3 regions of the Pseudoxanthomonas sp. GW2 genome follow, and region 1 is predicted to be linked to each of the others. Evidence: predicted binding sites of a transcription regulator. Region 1 holds the regulator's gene; each other region holds the start of a gene.

Evidence for each region. The regulator HrcA, encoded in region 1, represses chaperone genes, less so after heat shock. The targets are predictions, from matches to a motif close to TTNGCACTCNNNNNNNNNGAGTGCNAA.
Region 2: the regulator HrcA is predicted to act here: its motif matches at 2,510-2,536, upstream of rpoH (RNA polymerase sigma factor RpoH).
Region 3: the regulator HrcA is predicted to act here: its motif matches at 1,772-1,798, upstream of groES (co-chaperone GroES).

Annotation. Positions count from the first base shown of each region.
Region 1 covers NZ_ALIP01000140.1:14,517-19,493, forward strand. The annotation lists gene B351_RS0113145 (outer membrane protein assembly factor BamE) at 1-363, opposite strand, end outside; gene fur (ferric iron uptake transcriptional regulator) at 481-888, shown strand; gene recN (DNA repair protein RecN) at 946-2,682, opposite strand; gene hrcA (heat-inducible transcriptional repressor HrcA) at 2,801-3,865, shown strand; gene grpE (nucleotide exchange factor GrpE) at 3,936-4,451, shown strand; gene dnaK (molecular chaperone DnaK) at 4,557-4,977, shown strand, end outside.
Region 2 covers NZ_ALIP01000018.1:6,102-11,078, reverse strand. The annotation lists gene B351_RS0101575 (response regulator) at 1-411, shown strand, start outside; gene ung (uracil-DNA glycosylase) at 445-1,185, shown strand; gene B351_RS0101565 (hypothetical protein) at 1,283-1,657, shown strand; gene B351_RS0101560 (pirin family protein) at 1,654-2,367, shown strand; gene rpoH (RNA polymerase sigma factor RpoH) at 2,547-3,425, shown strand; gene B351_RS0101550 (trimeric intracellular cation channel family protein) at 3,552-4,175, shown strand; gene B351_RS0101545 (NAD(P)/FAD-dependent oxidoreductase) at 4,185-4,977, opposite strand, start outside.
Region 3 covers NZ_ALIP01000163.1:5,126-10,102, reverse strand. The annotation lists partial or broken gene B351_RS17025 (protein-disulfide reductase DsbD) at 1-1,282, opposite strand, end outside; gene cutA (divalent-cation tolerance protein CutA) at 1,305-1,622, opposite strand; gene groES (co-chaperone GroES) at 1,847-2,137, shown strand; gene groL (chaperonin GroEL) at 2,201-3,835, shown strand; gene B351_RS0115515 (hypothetical protein) at 4,033-4,701, shown strand.

The DNA of each region.
Region 1 (4,977 bases):
GATGTTCGGGCCGAACTGGCGCAGCGACTTGCGCGCCAGCTCCAGGTCCTGCTCGGGGAAGTACTCGCCTTCCCAGCGCACCAGGGTGTCGTTCTCGAAGTGCAGCGTCAGGGTCTTGATCTCCACGTTGCCCTGGCGGTCGGTGCGCTCGCTGGCGGCGTAGTCCCAGCGCTGGTGGTGGAAGGGATCGGCCAGCGAGGGGGTGCCGAGCAGGCCGGCGACCTGCTGCTTGCTCAGGCCCGGGCGCAGCTGGTCCACCGCCTCCTTTTCCATCAGGTTGCCCTGGTAGATCGGCTGCTTGTACAGGATGCCGCAACCGGCGAGGGCCAGGCAGGCGGGAGCGATCAGCAGCAGGCGGGACAGGCTTGGCATTGCGTCTACGCGGGGGTGGAGAATGGGCCGATGATACACTCCCGGCGCGCCGAACGGCCCGTCGCCGGCCCGCCGGCGGTAAACCGGTAGTGAATGGAGCTAGGGCCAATGGAATCCAACGACCTTCGCCGCGTGGGCCTCAAGGTGACCCATCCGCGGATGCGCATCCTCGAGCTGTTGGAGGAAAAGCAGCCCCAGCACCACCTGACCGCCGAGGACATCTACCGCCGCCTGCTGGAGCAGGGCGACGAGATCGGACTGGCCACCGTGTACCGGGTGCTGACCCAGTTCGAGGCCGCCGGCCTGGTGATCAAGCACAACTTCGAGGGCGGGCAGGCGATCTACGAACTGGACCGCGGCGGCCACCACGACCACATGGTCGACCTGGATACCGGCAAGATCATCGAGTTCGAGAGCGCGGAGATCGAGGAGCTGCAGCGCCAGATCGCGGCCAGGCACGGCTACGAGCTGGAGGACCACTCGCTGGTCCTGTACGTGCGCAAGCCGCGCCGCTGATCCTCCCGGTGCCCGATGCGGAAACGGCGCCTTGCGGCGCCGTTTCCATGCATGGCCTCAGCCGGCGGCGGTGGCGCGCTGGCGCGTCCGCTTCGGCGCGGTTGCAGTGGCGTCCGCGGCCACCGCCTCCTCCAGCAGGCGCCGCGCCGCGGCATACGCTTCCGGGCCGACCTCGACGCCGCCCAGCATGCGCGCCACCTCGGCCAGCCGGCCTTCGCCGTCCAGGCGCTCGACCGAGCTGCGGGTGATGCCTTCCACCGGCGCCTTGCTGACCCGGTAGTGGGCATGGCCCTGGGCCGCGACCTGCGGCTGGTGGGTCACGCACAGTACCTGGCGCGAGCGGCCCAGGGCGCGCAGCTTGCGGCCGACGATCTCGGCCACCGCGCCGCCGATGCCCGAGTCGACTTCGTCGAACACCATGGTCGGGACCGCGTCCGAACCCAGCGCGGCGACCTCGATCGCCAGCGAGATGCGCGACAGCTCGCCACCGGAGGCGACCTTGCGCAGCGGACGCGGCGGCTGCCCGGCATTGGCCGCGACCAGGAACTCGACCCGCTCGGCGCCGTTCGGGTCCGGGCGCGAACCGGCGTCGGCCACCGGTTCCAGTTCGACCAGGAAACGGCCGCCGCCCATGCCCAGCCCGTCGATCAGCGCCGTGGTGGCCGCGGCCAGGGCCTCGCCGGCGGCACGACGGGTGGCGCCCAGCGCCGCCGCGGCTTCCTGCCAGCGGGCGCTGGCCTTGGCGATCTCCGCATCCAGCTGCAGCAGGCGGTCGCCGGCGCCGCGCAGCAGTTCCAGCTCGGCGGCGATCGCGTCGCGGTGCGCGGCCAGCTCGGCCACTGGCAGGCGGTGCTTGCGCGCCAGGTCGTGGACCCGGGTGAGGCGGCGTTCCAGTTCCTCGAAGCGGTCCGGGTCCAGGTCCAGGTCGTCGCGGATCCGGCCGAGCAGGGCCAGCGCTTCTTCCAGCTGCACCGCCGCGCCTTCCAGCAGGCTGTCGACCTCGCCCAGCCGCGGCTCGTCGCCAGCGGCGCGGGCCAGGCCGCTGCGCGCCTGCTGCAGCAGGCCGGTGAGCGAGGGGCCTTCGTCGCCGTCGATCCGGGCCAGCGCCTCCTCGCAGGCGGCGATCAGCCCGGCGGCATTGGCCTGGCGGCGGTGGGCCTGGTCCAGCGCCTCGAGCGCGGCCGGGTCCAGGTCCTCGCGTTCCAGCTCGGCCAGCTGGTGCTCCAGCCAGCCGATGCGGTCGCCGACGTCGCCGCGCGACTGCAGGTCCGCGCGCTCGTCCAGCAGCGCCTGCCAGGCCGCGGCCGCCGCGCGCACGGCGGCGCGCTCGGCCTCGTTGCGGGCATGGGCGTCCAGCAGTGCCAGCTGGCTGGCGCGCGAGAGCAGGGACTGGTGCTCGTGCTGGCCGTGGATCTCCACCAGCAGCCCGGCCAGTTCGGCCAGCTGGGCCAGGGTCACCGGGCGGCCGTTGATCCAGGCCCGCGAGCCGCCGTCGGCGCGGATCACCCGGCGCAGCTGGCACTGCTCGTCGTCCTCGTCCAGCTCCTGTTCGCGCAGCCACTGCCGCGCGGCGGGGTTGCCGGACAGGTCGAAGCCGGCCGCCAGCTCGGCGCGCTCGCTGCCGTGGCGGACCACGCCGCTGTCGGCGCGCAGTCCGGACAGGAACCCCAGGGCGTCCACCAGCAGCGACTTGCCGGCGCCGGTTTCGCCGGAGATCACGGTCATGCCGGGTCCGAACTCCAGTTCCGTGGCGCGGACGACGGCGAAATCCTTCAGGGCGAGATGGGTCAGCATGGTCACATTGTAGGGGTGGCCGATACCGGCGCGATGCTCGCCGCAGGCCGTCGCGCCGGCTGAGACGCAGGGCCCGGCCGGCCTTGCCCCCCCTGGTGGCTGGCGCTATCTATTGCCCATGGCAACCCCGTCGTCCGCCCAGGTCCAGCTCGATCCGCGTGCCCGCCAGCTGCTGCGCACCCTGATCGGCCGCTACATCCGCGATGGCGAGCCGGTCGGCTCGCAGACCCTGGCCAAGCACTCGGGCCTGGACGTCAGCCCGGCGACGATCCGCAACATCCTGGCCGAGCTGGAGGAGATCGGCCTGCTCAGCTCGCCGCACACCTCGGCCGGGCGGGTGCCGACCGCCCAGGGCTACCGGGTGTTCGTGGACAGCCTGCTGCAGGTGCGCTCGCTGGGCGAGCACGAGCTGGCCCGGCTGCGCGCGGAGCTGACCGCCGCGGCCGGGACCCAGGCCCTGCTCGGCAACGCCTCGGAGTTGCTGTCGGCCATGACCCACTTTGTCGGGGTGGTCAGCGCGCCGCGCCGCAGCCAGTTCGCCTTCCGCCAGATCGACTTCGTGCCGCTGGGCGGGCGCCGGATCCTGGCCATCGTGGTGTTCGCCGACGGCGAGGTGCAGAACCGGGTGGTCGAGCCGCAGCGGGCCTTCGGCCAGGACGAGCTGGAGCGGGTCGCCAACTACCTCAACACCCATTTCGCCGGGCGTCCGCTGGCGCACATCCGCGCCACCCTGGTGCATGAGCTGCGCCAGGCCCGGGACGAGATGGAGCAGCTGCTGGCGCAGTCGGTGGAGCTGGCCGAACAGGCCCTGGAGCCGCCGGGGGACGACATGGTCGTGGCCGGCCAGACGCGGTTGCTGGGCCTGCAGGACCTGTCGGACCTGGAGCGCCTGCGCGAGCTGTTCGAGGCCTTCGCCCGCAAGCGTGAGATCCTGCAGCTGCTGGAGCGCACCCAGCGTGCCCCCGGGGTACGCATATTCATAGGCGAGGAGACCGGGCTGGCCCCGCTGGACGGGGTGTCCCTGGTCACCGCCCCCTACAGCAGCGGCGGGCAGGTGCTGGGCGTGCTGGGGGTGATCGGCCCGACGCGGATGGCCTACGACCGGGTGATCCCGGTGGTCCAGGCGGCCGCCGACGTGCTCGGGGCGGCCCTGGAGGGCTCGGCCGGACCGTCCCAGCCTTGAATCGCTCCGTTCCGGCCCCCATTGGGGCGGGGATGGGCGGCCGGGAGCGCCGCCACGGAGCCGATTTGCAATGACCGAAAACGACATCCAGTCCCCCCAGCCGCAGGAAGCCGAGGCCAGCATCGAGGCCCAGCTGCGCGAGGAGATCGAGGCCCTGCGGGGCGAGATCGAGCAGCTGCGCATGGATTCCCTGCGCGAGCGAGCCGACCTGGAGAACCAGCGCAAGCGCGTGGCGCGCGACATCGAGCAGGCCCGCCGCTTCGCCAACGAGAAGCTGCTGGGCGAGCTGCTGCCGGTGCTGGACAGCCTGGATGCCGGCCTGGCCGCCGCCGGCGAGCAGGAAAGCCCGCTGCGCGAGGGCCTGGAGCTGACCAAGCGCCAGCTGCTGAAGGTCGCCGCCGACAACGGCCTGGTCGTGGTCGATCCTGCCGGCCAGCCGTTCAACCCCGAACACCACCAGGCCATCAGCCAGGCCGATCCGGGCGACGCCGCCCCGGGCACCGTGCTGCAGGTCTTCCAGAAGGGCTACCTGCTCAACGAGCGCCTGCTGCGGCCGGCGCTGGTGGTGGTGGCCCGCCACGACTGAACATCCGGCTGAATGCGTCTACTTGAACGGCGCCGGCCCACCCTTATCTAGCGATCAAAGGCCAAGGCAGCACCGGCCCAACACATTCCAGGGAGCACCCAATCAATGAGCAAGATCATCGGCATCGACCTGGGCACGACCAACTCGTGCGTCGCGATCATGGAGGGCGGCAAGGCCCGCGTGATCGAGAACGCCGAGGGTGATCGCACCACCCCGTCGGTCGTCGCCTACACCAAGGACGGCGAGGTGCTGGTCGGCGCGCCGGCCAAGCGCCAGGCCGTCACCAACCCGAAGAACACCTTCTACGCCGTCAAGCGCCTGATCGGCCGCAAGTTCACCGACGCCGAAGTCCAGAAGGACCTGGGCCTGGTCCCGTACGCGATCCGCCAGCACGACAACGGCGACGCCTGGGTCGAGACCAGCGAGGGCCGCAAGATGGCCCCGCAGGAGATCTCGGCCAAGGTGCTGGAGAAGATGAAGAAGACCGCCGAGGCCTTCCTGGGCGAGACGGTCACCGAGGCGGTGA
Region 2 (4,977 bases), on a different contig from region 1:
GGCGCGCGCGTGCTCTACATCGAGGACAGCCGGGTGGTGGCCGAGGCCACCAAGCGCATGCTCGAGCGCCAGCAGCTGGAGGTGGTGCACGTGCTCACCGCCGAGGAGGCGTTCGCGCTGCTGACCGCCGAGTCGCTGGGCCGGGTGCCGCGCATCGACCTGGTGCTGACCGACGTGACCCTCAAGGGCGAGCTGAGCGGCCGCGACGTGGTCGAGCGCATCCGCATCGACTTCGACTACGGCAAGCGCCGCCTGCCGGTGCTGGTCATGACCGGCGATGCCAACCGCCACAACCAGTCCGAGCTGCTGCGCGCCGGCGCCAACGACCTGGTGCAGAAGCCGATCGAGGAACGCCTGCTGGTCACCAAGGTGCTGTTCCAGCTGCGCCTGGCGCGGCTGGAAGACCGCTAGCGGCGCGCCGCGCGGCAGGAGATGCAGTCCCCCATGGCCGACGAACCCGTCATCCGCCTCGAGCCGTCCTGGAAGGCGCGCATCGGCGACTGGCTGCTGCGCCCGGAGATGCGCGAGCTGTCGGCGTTCCTGCGCCAGCGCAAGGCCGCCGGGGTGCAGGTGTATCCGCCCGGGCCACGCCTGTTCGCCGCGTTCGACGCCACCCCGTTCGACCAGGTCAAGGTGGTGATCCTGGGCCAGGATCCGTACCACGGCCCGGGCCAGGCCCATGGCCTGTGCTTCTCGGTGCTGCCGGGGGTGCCGGTGCCGCCGTCGCTGGAGAACATCTTCAAGGAGATCGGCGACGAGCTGGGGCTGCCGCGCCCGGACCACGGCTGCCTGCTGCCCTGGGCGCGGCGCGGGGTGCTGCTGCTCAACGCCGTGCTGTCGGTGGAACAGGGCCGTGCCGGCTCGCACCAGGGCAAGGGCTGGGAAGGCTTCACCGACCACGCCATCGAGACCCTGGCGCGCGAGCGCGAGGGCCTGGTGTTCATGCTCTGGGGCAGCTACGCCCAGGCCAAGGGCCGGATCATCGATTCCCGCCGCCACCGGGTGCTGAAGGCCCCGCACCCCTCGCCGCTGTCGGCCTATCGCGGCTTCTTCGGCTGCGGCCACTTCGCCGCGGCCAACGAGTATCTGGTCCGCCGCGGCCAGGCACCGGTGGACTGGTCGCTGCCGCCGCGGGCCGAGGTCGAGGTCATGCTGCGGGCCGAAAAGTCATCAGTAGAACAATAAGTATTCCATTGGCGGGTTTATCCCGCCGGGGAAAGCAATCATGCTGGCCGCCATCCGGAGCCCCGCTTTCCCCGCGGGGCATCCCCACGAGGCCGCCATGCACCATCTATACGCACTGCTCGCGCGCATCGCCCTGGCCCTGGTGCTGGGCGGCGAGGCCTGGGCCATGCTGGCCGATGCCGGCGCCCTGGCGGGGCTGGCCGGCCTGGCTGCCGCCTTGGCGCTGCTGGCCGGCGCCTGGACCCGGCCGGCGGCGCTGGCGCTGGCCGTCCTCGTGCTGGCGCCGGCCCTGGGCGTGCCCGCCCCGGGCGAACCGCAACAGGTGATCGAGCTGGCGCGCAGCCTGTTCCTGGGCGGCGGCCTGGTGCTGCTGGCGGCGCACGGCGCCGGCGATTTCAGCTTCGATGCCTGGCGCCGCGCCCGCGCCAGCCAGGCCCATCCTTCCCGCCTGCACCCCGGAGGTGCCCATTGATCACCCTGCGCCCGGCCCGCGAACGCGGCCACGCCAACCACGGTTGGCTGGACTCCTGGCACAGCTTCTCCTTCGCCGGCTATTTCGACCCCGAGCACGTGCACTGGGGCCCGCTGCGGGTGATCAACGAGGACCGGGTCGCCGGCGGCCAGGGCTTCGGCACCCACGGCCACCGCGACATGGAGATCATCAGCTACGTGCTGGAGGGCGCGCTGGTGCATCGCGACTCGATGGGCAACGTCGAGCGCATCCTCCCGGGCGAGGTCCAGCGCATGAGCGCCGGCACCGGGGTCACCCACTCCGAGTTCAACCCGGACCCGGAGCGGACCACCCACTTCCTGCAGATCTGGATCCTGCCCGAGCGCACCGGGATCGCCCCCGGCTACGAGCAGAAGCGCTTCGCCCCGGAGGAGAAGCGTGGCCGCCTGCGCCTGCTGGTGTCCCCGGACGGGGCCGAAGGCTCGCTGCGCATGCACCAGGACGCGCGCCTGTACGCGGGCCTGTTCGACGGCGCCGAGCAGGCGCGGCTGGCCCTGGCCCCCGGGCGGCTGGCCTACGTCCACCTGCTTCGCGGCGCCGCCACCGTCAATGGCCAGCGCCTGGCCGCCGGCGACGCCCTGCGCTACCGCGACGAGGCGGAGGTCCGGATCGAGGCCGGCGAGGGCGCCGAGGTCCTGGTGTTCGACCTGCCACCGCTGCCGTCGGAGTGAGACCGGGGTCGCATCCGGGGAACTCACGGCCCCGTGGCGGAGTCTGGGGCATGCTTCCCGGCTCGTCCAAGTGCCTGTTTTCCTTGCGATTCGCTGAACGGAATCGTTCCACCACCGCAATGCTGGGGAACCAGTCCCGGCGTTAGCAGTCCAACCCCCCGATTGCTAAGATGCCTGCCATGACCCAGACCATCCGTTCCACCGCGCTCGTCGCCAACAACCTGCCGGTTCCCAGCCCGCTCGGCTCGCTCGACGCCTACATCAGCGCCGTGCACCAGATCCCGGTGCTGAGCGTGGAGCAGGAACAGGCGCTGGCGCGCCGCTACCGCGACCAGAACGACCTGGATGCCGCGCGCGAACTGGTGCATTCGCACCTGCGCTTCGTGGTGCACGTCGCCCGCGGCTACAACGGCTATGGCCTGCAGCTGGGCGACCTGATCCAGGAAGGCAACATCGGCCTGATGAAGGCGGTCAAGCGCTTCGACCCCGACCTGGGCGTGCGCCTGGTCAGCTTCGCCGTGCACTGGATCCGCGCCGAGATCCACGAGTTCATCCTCAAGAACTGGCGCATCGTGAAGGTCGCCACGACCAAGGCCCAGCGCAAGCTGTTCTTCAACCTGCGCAAGGCCAAGACCCGCCTGGGCTGGATGAACGCCGCCGAGGTCAGCGCGGTGGCGAAGGACCTCAACGTCTCCGAGCGCGAGGTGCTGGAGATGGAGGCGCGCCTGTCCGGCCGCGACATCGGCTTCGACGCGCCCGTCGACGAGGACGAGGACCACGCCCTGCCGTCGCCGGCCGCCTACCTGGTGGCGCACGACGAGGATCCCTCGCAGGCCTACGAGCGCGAGGACAGCGAAGGCCACCAGCTGGAACTGCTGCGCGAGGGCCTGGCCAACCTCGACGCGCGTTCGCGCGACATCATCGCCCGCCGCTGGCTGGACGACGAGAACAAGGTGACCCTGCAGGAGCTGGCCGACGAGTACGGCGTGTCCGCCGAGCGCATCCGCCAGATCGAGGCCAACGCCATGAAGAAGATGCGCGCGCTGCTGGCGGCCTGAAGCCGCCAACCAGCGCGCCACGCCGACGGCCCGGGTTTCCCCGGGCCGTTTTGTTTGCGCGGCGCCGGCATGACACCGCCGCCGGCCGCTGCGATGCTTCCCCTGGATCCCGGGACCTGACACGCCGTGAGCCTGCTCCTGCTGCTGTTCGACCTGCTCGGCACCTTCGTGTTCGCCCTCAGCGGCGGCACCCTCGCGGTGCGCTACCGCCTGGACGTGTTCGGCGTGCTGGTGCTGTCCTGCGCCGCGGCGGTGTCCGGCGGCCTGGCGCGCGACGTGTTGATTGGCGCACAGCCACCGGCGGCGCTGGCCGACTGGCGCTACCTGGCCGTGGCGATGCTTGCCGGCGTGGTGACGTTCTACCGCCACCAGGCCATCGAGCGCATGCGCAACCCGGTGCAGGTGTTCGATGGCGCCGGCCTGGCCCTGTTCGCGGTGCTGGGTACCAGCAAGGCACTGGACTACGGGCTCTCGCCATTTGCCGCGACCCTGCTGGGCATGCTCAGCGGCATCGGCGGCGGCGTGGCCCGCGACGTGCTGGTGGCGCGCATCCCGGTGGTGCTCAAGGCCGAGCTGTACGCGGTGGCGGCCCTGGCCGGCGGCGGCGTGGTCGCGCTGGCCGATGTGTTCGACCTGCCGCGTACGCCGGCGATGGCGGTGGGCGCGCTGGTCTGCTTCGGCCTGCGCTACATGGCCATCCGCCACGGCTGGCATCTGCCGGCGGCGCACCTGCCCGACGACCGCGGCTGAGGAGGAACGCTACGGCGGCGGTGGCGCGCCGGGTTCGCCGCCAGGCTCGCGGCCGAGGATGATCCGCGCCGCGCGCTGGTGGCTCCAGTAGGCCCAGGCCCAGTTGAGCAGCACCACCAGGCGGTTGCGGAAGCCGATCAGGAAGAACACGTGCGCGGCCAGCCAGAACCACCAGGCCAGCACGCCCGACAGCCGCAGGCCGTGGATGTCGACTACCGCGGCCATGCGCCCGATCGTGGCCAGGTTGCCGAAGTCGCGGTAGCGGAACGGCCGCGCGGGCACGCCCTGCAGCCGCGCCTGGATCGCGCGGGCGACATGCCGGCCCATCTGCTTGGCCGCCGGCGCCACGCCCGGTACCGGCGAACCGTCGGCCTGTTTCACCGCGGCCAGGTCGCCGGCCACGAAGATCTCCGGATGGCCCGGTACCGACAGGTCCGGCCCGACCGGCACGCGCCCGGCGCGATCCAGCGGCACGCCCAGCGAGCGCGCCAGCGGCGAAGCGGCCACGCCGGCGGCCCAGACGATGGTGCGTGAACGCACGTAGGTGTCGCCCAGCCGGTAGCCGCCGGCGTCGATACCGGTCACCGGCACGCCGGTGCTGACTTCCACGCCCAGCTTCTCCAGCTGGCGCCGCGCCTTCTGCGAAAGCGCCTCGGGGAAAGAGGCGAGCACGCGCGGTCCGGCCTCGATCAGGCGCACGCGCGCGCTGGCCGGATCGATGTTGCGGAACTGGTCGCGCAGGGTATGGCGCGCGATCTCGGCCAGGGTGCCGGCCAGCTCCACCCCGGTCGGCCCTCCGCCG
Region 3 (4,977 bases), on a different contig from region 1:
GGGCGCCGACGGCGGCGAACGCCACCAGCACGCCCGCCGTGTACCACAGCGCGTGGGCGCGGGCGCGCTCGCGGCTCTCCCCGCTCTGGGCCAGGCCCAGGGCCTTGAGCGAGAGCACCGGGAGCACGCATGGCATCAGGTTCAGCACCAGGCCGCCTAGCAGGGCCAGCAGCAGGGCGCCGACCAGGCCGCGCTTGCCGTTGCCCGCGGCCGCTGGCGGCGCCGCGGTGCGCGCGGCGTTGCCGGCCGAGGCATCCGGTGCCGCTTCCGGCGGGGCCGGCAGCTCCGCAGGCGCCACCTCGCCGGCGTCTGCGGCCGGGGCCGGGGGCAGCGGCGCGGCGCCCACCGCCGCCGCCGTCGTCACCTCTCCGGTGGGCAGGTCCACGGCCACGCGCCGGGTCATCGGCGGGTAGCAGATGCCGCCTTCCTGGCAGCCCTGGAAGGTCACCACCAGGGTGGCGCGCGCCGGGTGCGGCCGGGTGCGGACCACCGGCAGCACGACCTCCGCCGGTTCGAAGTACACCGTCACCTCGCCGAAGTGCTCGTCGCGGTGCGCGGTTCCCGGCGGCCACTGCGGGCGGCCGGCGGACAGGCCCGGCGCGTCCTCCAGCACGAACCGGGTGGTGTCGCGGTAGATGTAGTAGCCGGCCACCGGCTGCAGGCGCACGCGGATGCGGTTGCCGCCGTCGGCGATGGCGTCCACCGCGAAGGCCTGCGCCTCCGGCAGGGCCGGGCGGACGCCGCCCAGCGCCGTCGCGAGGCGGTCGCGCCCGGCGTTGGCCGACTGCAGCGCCGCCAGGCGGCTGGCGGCGGTGCTGGTGCCGGGCAGGCGCACCTGCACCCGGCGGGTCTGCGGCGGATAGCAGATGCCGATGTCGGCGCAGCCCTGGTAGCGGATCTGCAGCTCGGCGCTGGCGCCGGCGCCGGTGGGCTGGCCGTCGAGGATCGCCACCAGCGCGCCGCGGTAGGTTTCCACCGGACCGAAGAACTCGTCGACGTGGCGCTCGCCGGCCGGCAGCCGCAGGTTGCCGCCGACGAAGTCGCCGCTGGCGCTGACCGCGGTGCGGTGGCGGTAGAGGTAGTAGCCCTCGGCGATCTTCCAGTGGATCTCGATCCGCCCCGGTTCGGGCGCGGTCGCGGTCAGGACGAAGGCCTCGTCCACCGGCAGCAGGTCCTTGGCGTCGACCGCGGCCTGGACGGGGGCGAGGACCGCCAGCCAGGCCAGCAGCATCAGGAGCAGGCCGGGCAGGTGCCGGGCCGGCAGGGGGCGGTGCGGGGTCATGCGTGTCTTCGTCTTCCGTTCGTCAGTCGCGGGTGGCCTCGACCACCCATCCGAGGTAGGCGGGCAGCCCGGCCGTGGCCTGGACCGCGAGCACCTCGGGGAGTTCATAGGGATGCAGCGCCTGCAGCCGCCCGATCAGGTCCGGCAGGCGGTCGGCCGGGGCCTTGGCCAGCAGCAGCACCTCGTCGGCCAACTCCACCGCGCCCTGCCAGCGGTATACCGAGTGCATCCCCGGCAGCACGCTGGCGCCCGCGCCCAGCCGCTCCTCCACCAGGGTCCTGGCCAGGGTGGAGGCGGTGTCCGGGTCGGGGCAGCTGCAAAACACCAGGTGCACGTCCATGGGCGCAGAGTGTAGCCGGCCGCGGCCCCGGGGCCCGGACCCGGGGCCCGGAAGAAAAACCCGGCCGGCCCCTTGAAAGGCCTCCGCCGGCGCCCCACATGGGGCCCATGCCCTCGGCCCGTCGGGGGTTTTTCCTGCCGTCGCGGGCGCTGGCACTCGCCAGGGGCGAGTGCTAGACTCGCCGCCCTTTTTCCAACCCAGTCAATCACTTGTGAGGGATTGAAATGAGCAACATCAAGCCGCTGTACGACCGCGTCGTGATCAAGCGCACCGAGGAGGAGAAGGTCTCCGCCGGTGGCATCGTGATCCCGGATTCGGCTGCCGAGAAGCCGATCAAGGGCACGGTCATCGCCGTGGGCGAGGGCAAGGTGCTCGACAACGGCAGCGTGCGCGCCCCCAAGGTCAAGGTCGGCGACCAGGTGCTGTTCGGCAAGTACGCCGGCACCGAGGTCAAGCTGGACGGCACCGAGTACCTGGTGGTGAAGGAAGACGACATCTTCGCGGTGCTGGGCTGAGTCCCGCCGCGGTTCCTGCGCTTCGATCCACTCAACGCTTAAAGAATCACGGAGTTTTTCAAAATGGCTGCGAAGGAAATCCGTTTCGGTGAAGACGCCCGCTCGCGCATGGTGCGCGGCGTGAACATCCTCGCCAACGCCGTCAAGGCGACCCTGGGCCCGAAGGGCCGCAACGTCGTGCTCGAGAAGAGCTTCGGCGCCCCGACGATCACCAAGGACGGCGTGTCCGTCGCCAAGGAGATCGAGCTGGCCGACAAGTTCGAGAACATGGGCGCGCAGATGGTCAAGGAAGTCGCTTCCAAGACCTCGGACAACGCCGGTGACGGCACCACCACCGCCACCGTGCTGGCCCAGGCCTTCATCCGCGAGGGCTCCAAGGCCGTGGCCGCCGGCATGAACCCGATGGACCTCAAGCGCGGCATCGACCAGGCCGTCAAGGCCGCCGTCGAGGAGCTGAAGAAGCTGTCCAAGCCGACCGCCGACGACAAGGCCATTGCCCAGGTCGGCACCATTTCGGCCAACAGCGACGAGTCGATCGGCAACATCATCGCCGAGGCGATGAAGAAGGTCGGCAAGGAAGGCGTGATCACCGTCGAGGAAGGCTCGGGCCTGGAGAACGAGCTGGACGTGGTCGAGGGCATGCAGTTCGACCGCGGCTACCTGTCGCCGTACTTCATCAACAACCAGCAGTCGCAGACCGCCGACCTGGATGATCCGTTCATCCTGCTGCACGACAAGAAGATCTCGTCGGTGCGCGACCTGCTGCCGATCCTCGAGGGCGTGGCCAAGGCCGGCAAGCCGCTGCTGATCGTGGCCGAGGAAGTCGAGGGCGAAGCCCTGGCGACCCTGGTGGTCAACACCATCCGCGGCATCGTCAAGGTCGTCGCCGTCAAGGCCCCGGGCTTCGGCGACCGCCGCAAGGCGATGCTGGAGGACATGGCCGTCCTGACCGGCGGCACCGTGATCTCCGAGGAAGTCGGCCTGCAGCTGGAGAAGGCCACCATCAAGGACCTGGGCCGCGCCAAGAAGGTGCAGGTCTCCAAGGAGAACACCACCATCATCGACGGCGCCGGCGACACCTCCGCCATCGAGGCCCGCATCAAGCAGATCAAGGCCCAGATCGAGGAGACCTCCTCGGACTACGACCGCGAGAAGCTGCAGGAGCGCGTGGCCAAGCTCGCCGGCGGCGTGGCCGTGATCAAGGTCGGTGCCGCCACCGAGGTCGAGATGAAGGAGAAGAAGGCCCGCGTCGAAGACGCCCTGCACGCCACCCGTGCGGCCGTCGAGGAAGGCGTGGTGCCGGGCGGCGGCGTCGCCCTGATCCGCGCCAAGAAGGCGGTCGAGGCCCTGAAGGGCGCCAACGAGGACCAGAACCACGGCATCCAGATCGCCCTGCGCGCGATGGAGGCCCCGCTGCGCGAGATCGTGACCAACGCCGGCGAGGAGCCGTCGGTCATCGTCAACAAGGTCAAGGACGGCGATGGCAACTTCGGCTACAACGCCGCCACCGGCCAGTTCGGCGACATGTTCGAGTTCGGCATCCTGGACCCGACCAAGGTCACCCGCACCGCGCTGCAGAACGCGGCGTCGATCGCCGGCCTGATGATCACCACCGAGGCCATGGTGGCCGAGCTGCCGAAGAAGGAAGAGCCGGCGGCCGCGGGCGGCATGGGCGGCATGGGCGGCATGGACTTCTGATCCAGGCCCCAAGGCCGGTCCACGCAGTACCGGAAGGCCCCGCCGCAAGGCGGGGCCTTTCCTTTGCGCGCATGGCGGATTCCGTGACCGGGTGCGCGCCGCGGGCACGCCGCGACCAAGGCGGGATTAATGCGCGCGCGGTGGCGGTCGCTATCCACCCAGGACCCCGCGTCCCAACCCACCCAACGGAATCCCCCATGACCAAGAACAAACTCGCCGCCCTGGCCCTCGCCCTGCCGGCCGCGCTGCTCGCGCCCGCCGCCATCGCCGCCCCGTTCGAGGACGTCAGCGTCGGCGCCGGCGTGTCCACCCTCGGCTACGGCGTGGACGTCAACGCCAGCCTCAGCAAGCGCTTCTCCGCCACCGTCGGCTACAGCACCTTCCAGTTCGACGGCGACGAGACCACCGACGAGGTGCGCTACGACGGCGAGCTGAAGTCCGACAACGCCCGCGTGCTGCTGAACTGGCATCCGTTCGCCGGTGGCCTGCAGCTTTCGGTCGGCGCCGTGGTCGGCGACATCAAGGCCGCGGTGACCGGCACTCCGCGCGCCGGCGGCGTCTACGAGTTCAACGGCACCGAGTACTCGGCCGAGGACGTGGGCAGCCTGCAGGGCCGCGTCGAGCTGAAGGACAAGGTCGCCCCGTACGCCGGCATCGGCTACCGCTCGCGCGGCGGCTCGGGGCTGGGCTTCTACTCCGAGCTGGGCGTGGTCGCGGCCAAGACCTCGGTCGAGCTGGTCGCCACCGGCCTGGCCGGCGACTCCCAGTTCGCCGCCGACCTGGAAGCCGAGCGCCGCGACCTGGAGGACAGCGTCGACCTGAGCCTGTACCCGGTGCTGGGCGCCGGCCTGGTGTACCGCTCCTGATCCTGCGGATTCCCTGATCCGCCGTCCCGCGCCGTTGCGCGGGCCTGGCAAGGCCGCCGCTCTTCGCGGCGGCCTTCTTTTTTTGCGTTCCGTGACCGCATCCACGCCGCGGACGCGCGGGTTGCGGATGAAACTGTGGCAGCGCACAAGACCGCGTGCTATCAATACGGCCCATGACCGCAACCCGTGCCAGCTTTTACTTTTGGTACTACTTTCCGAAGCCGCTGGCGGAGGAAGGATTGCGCTCACCCTGAAGAAAGCTTCAGACGCATTCCC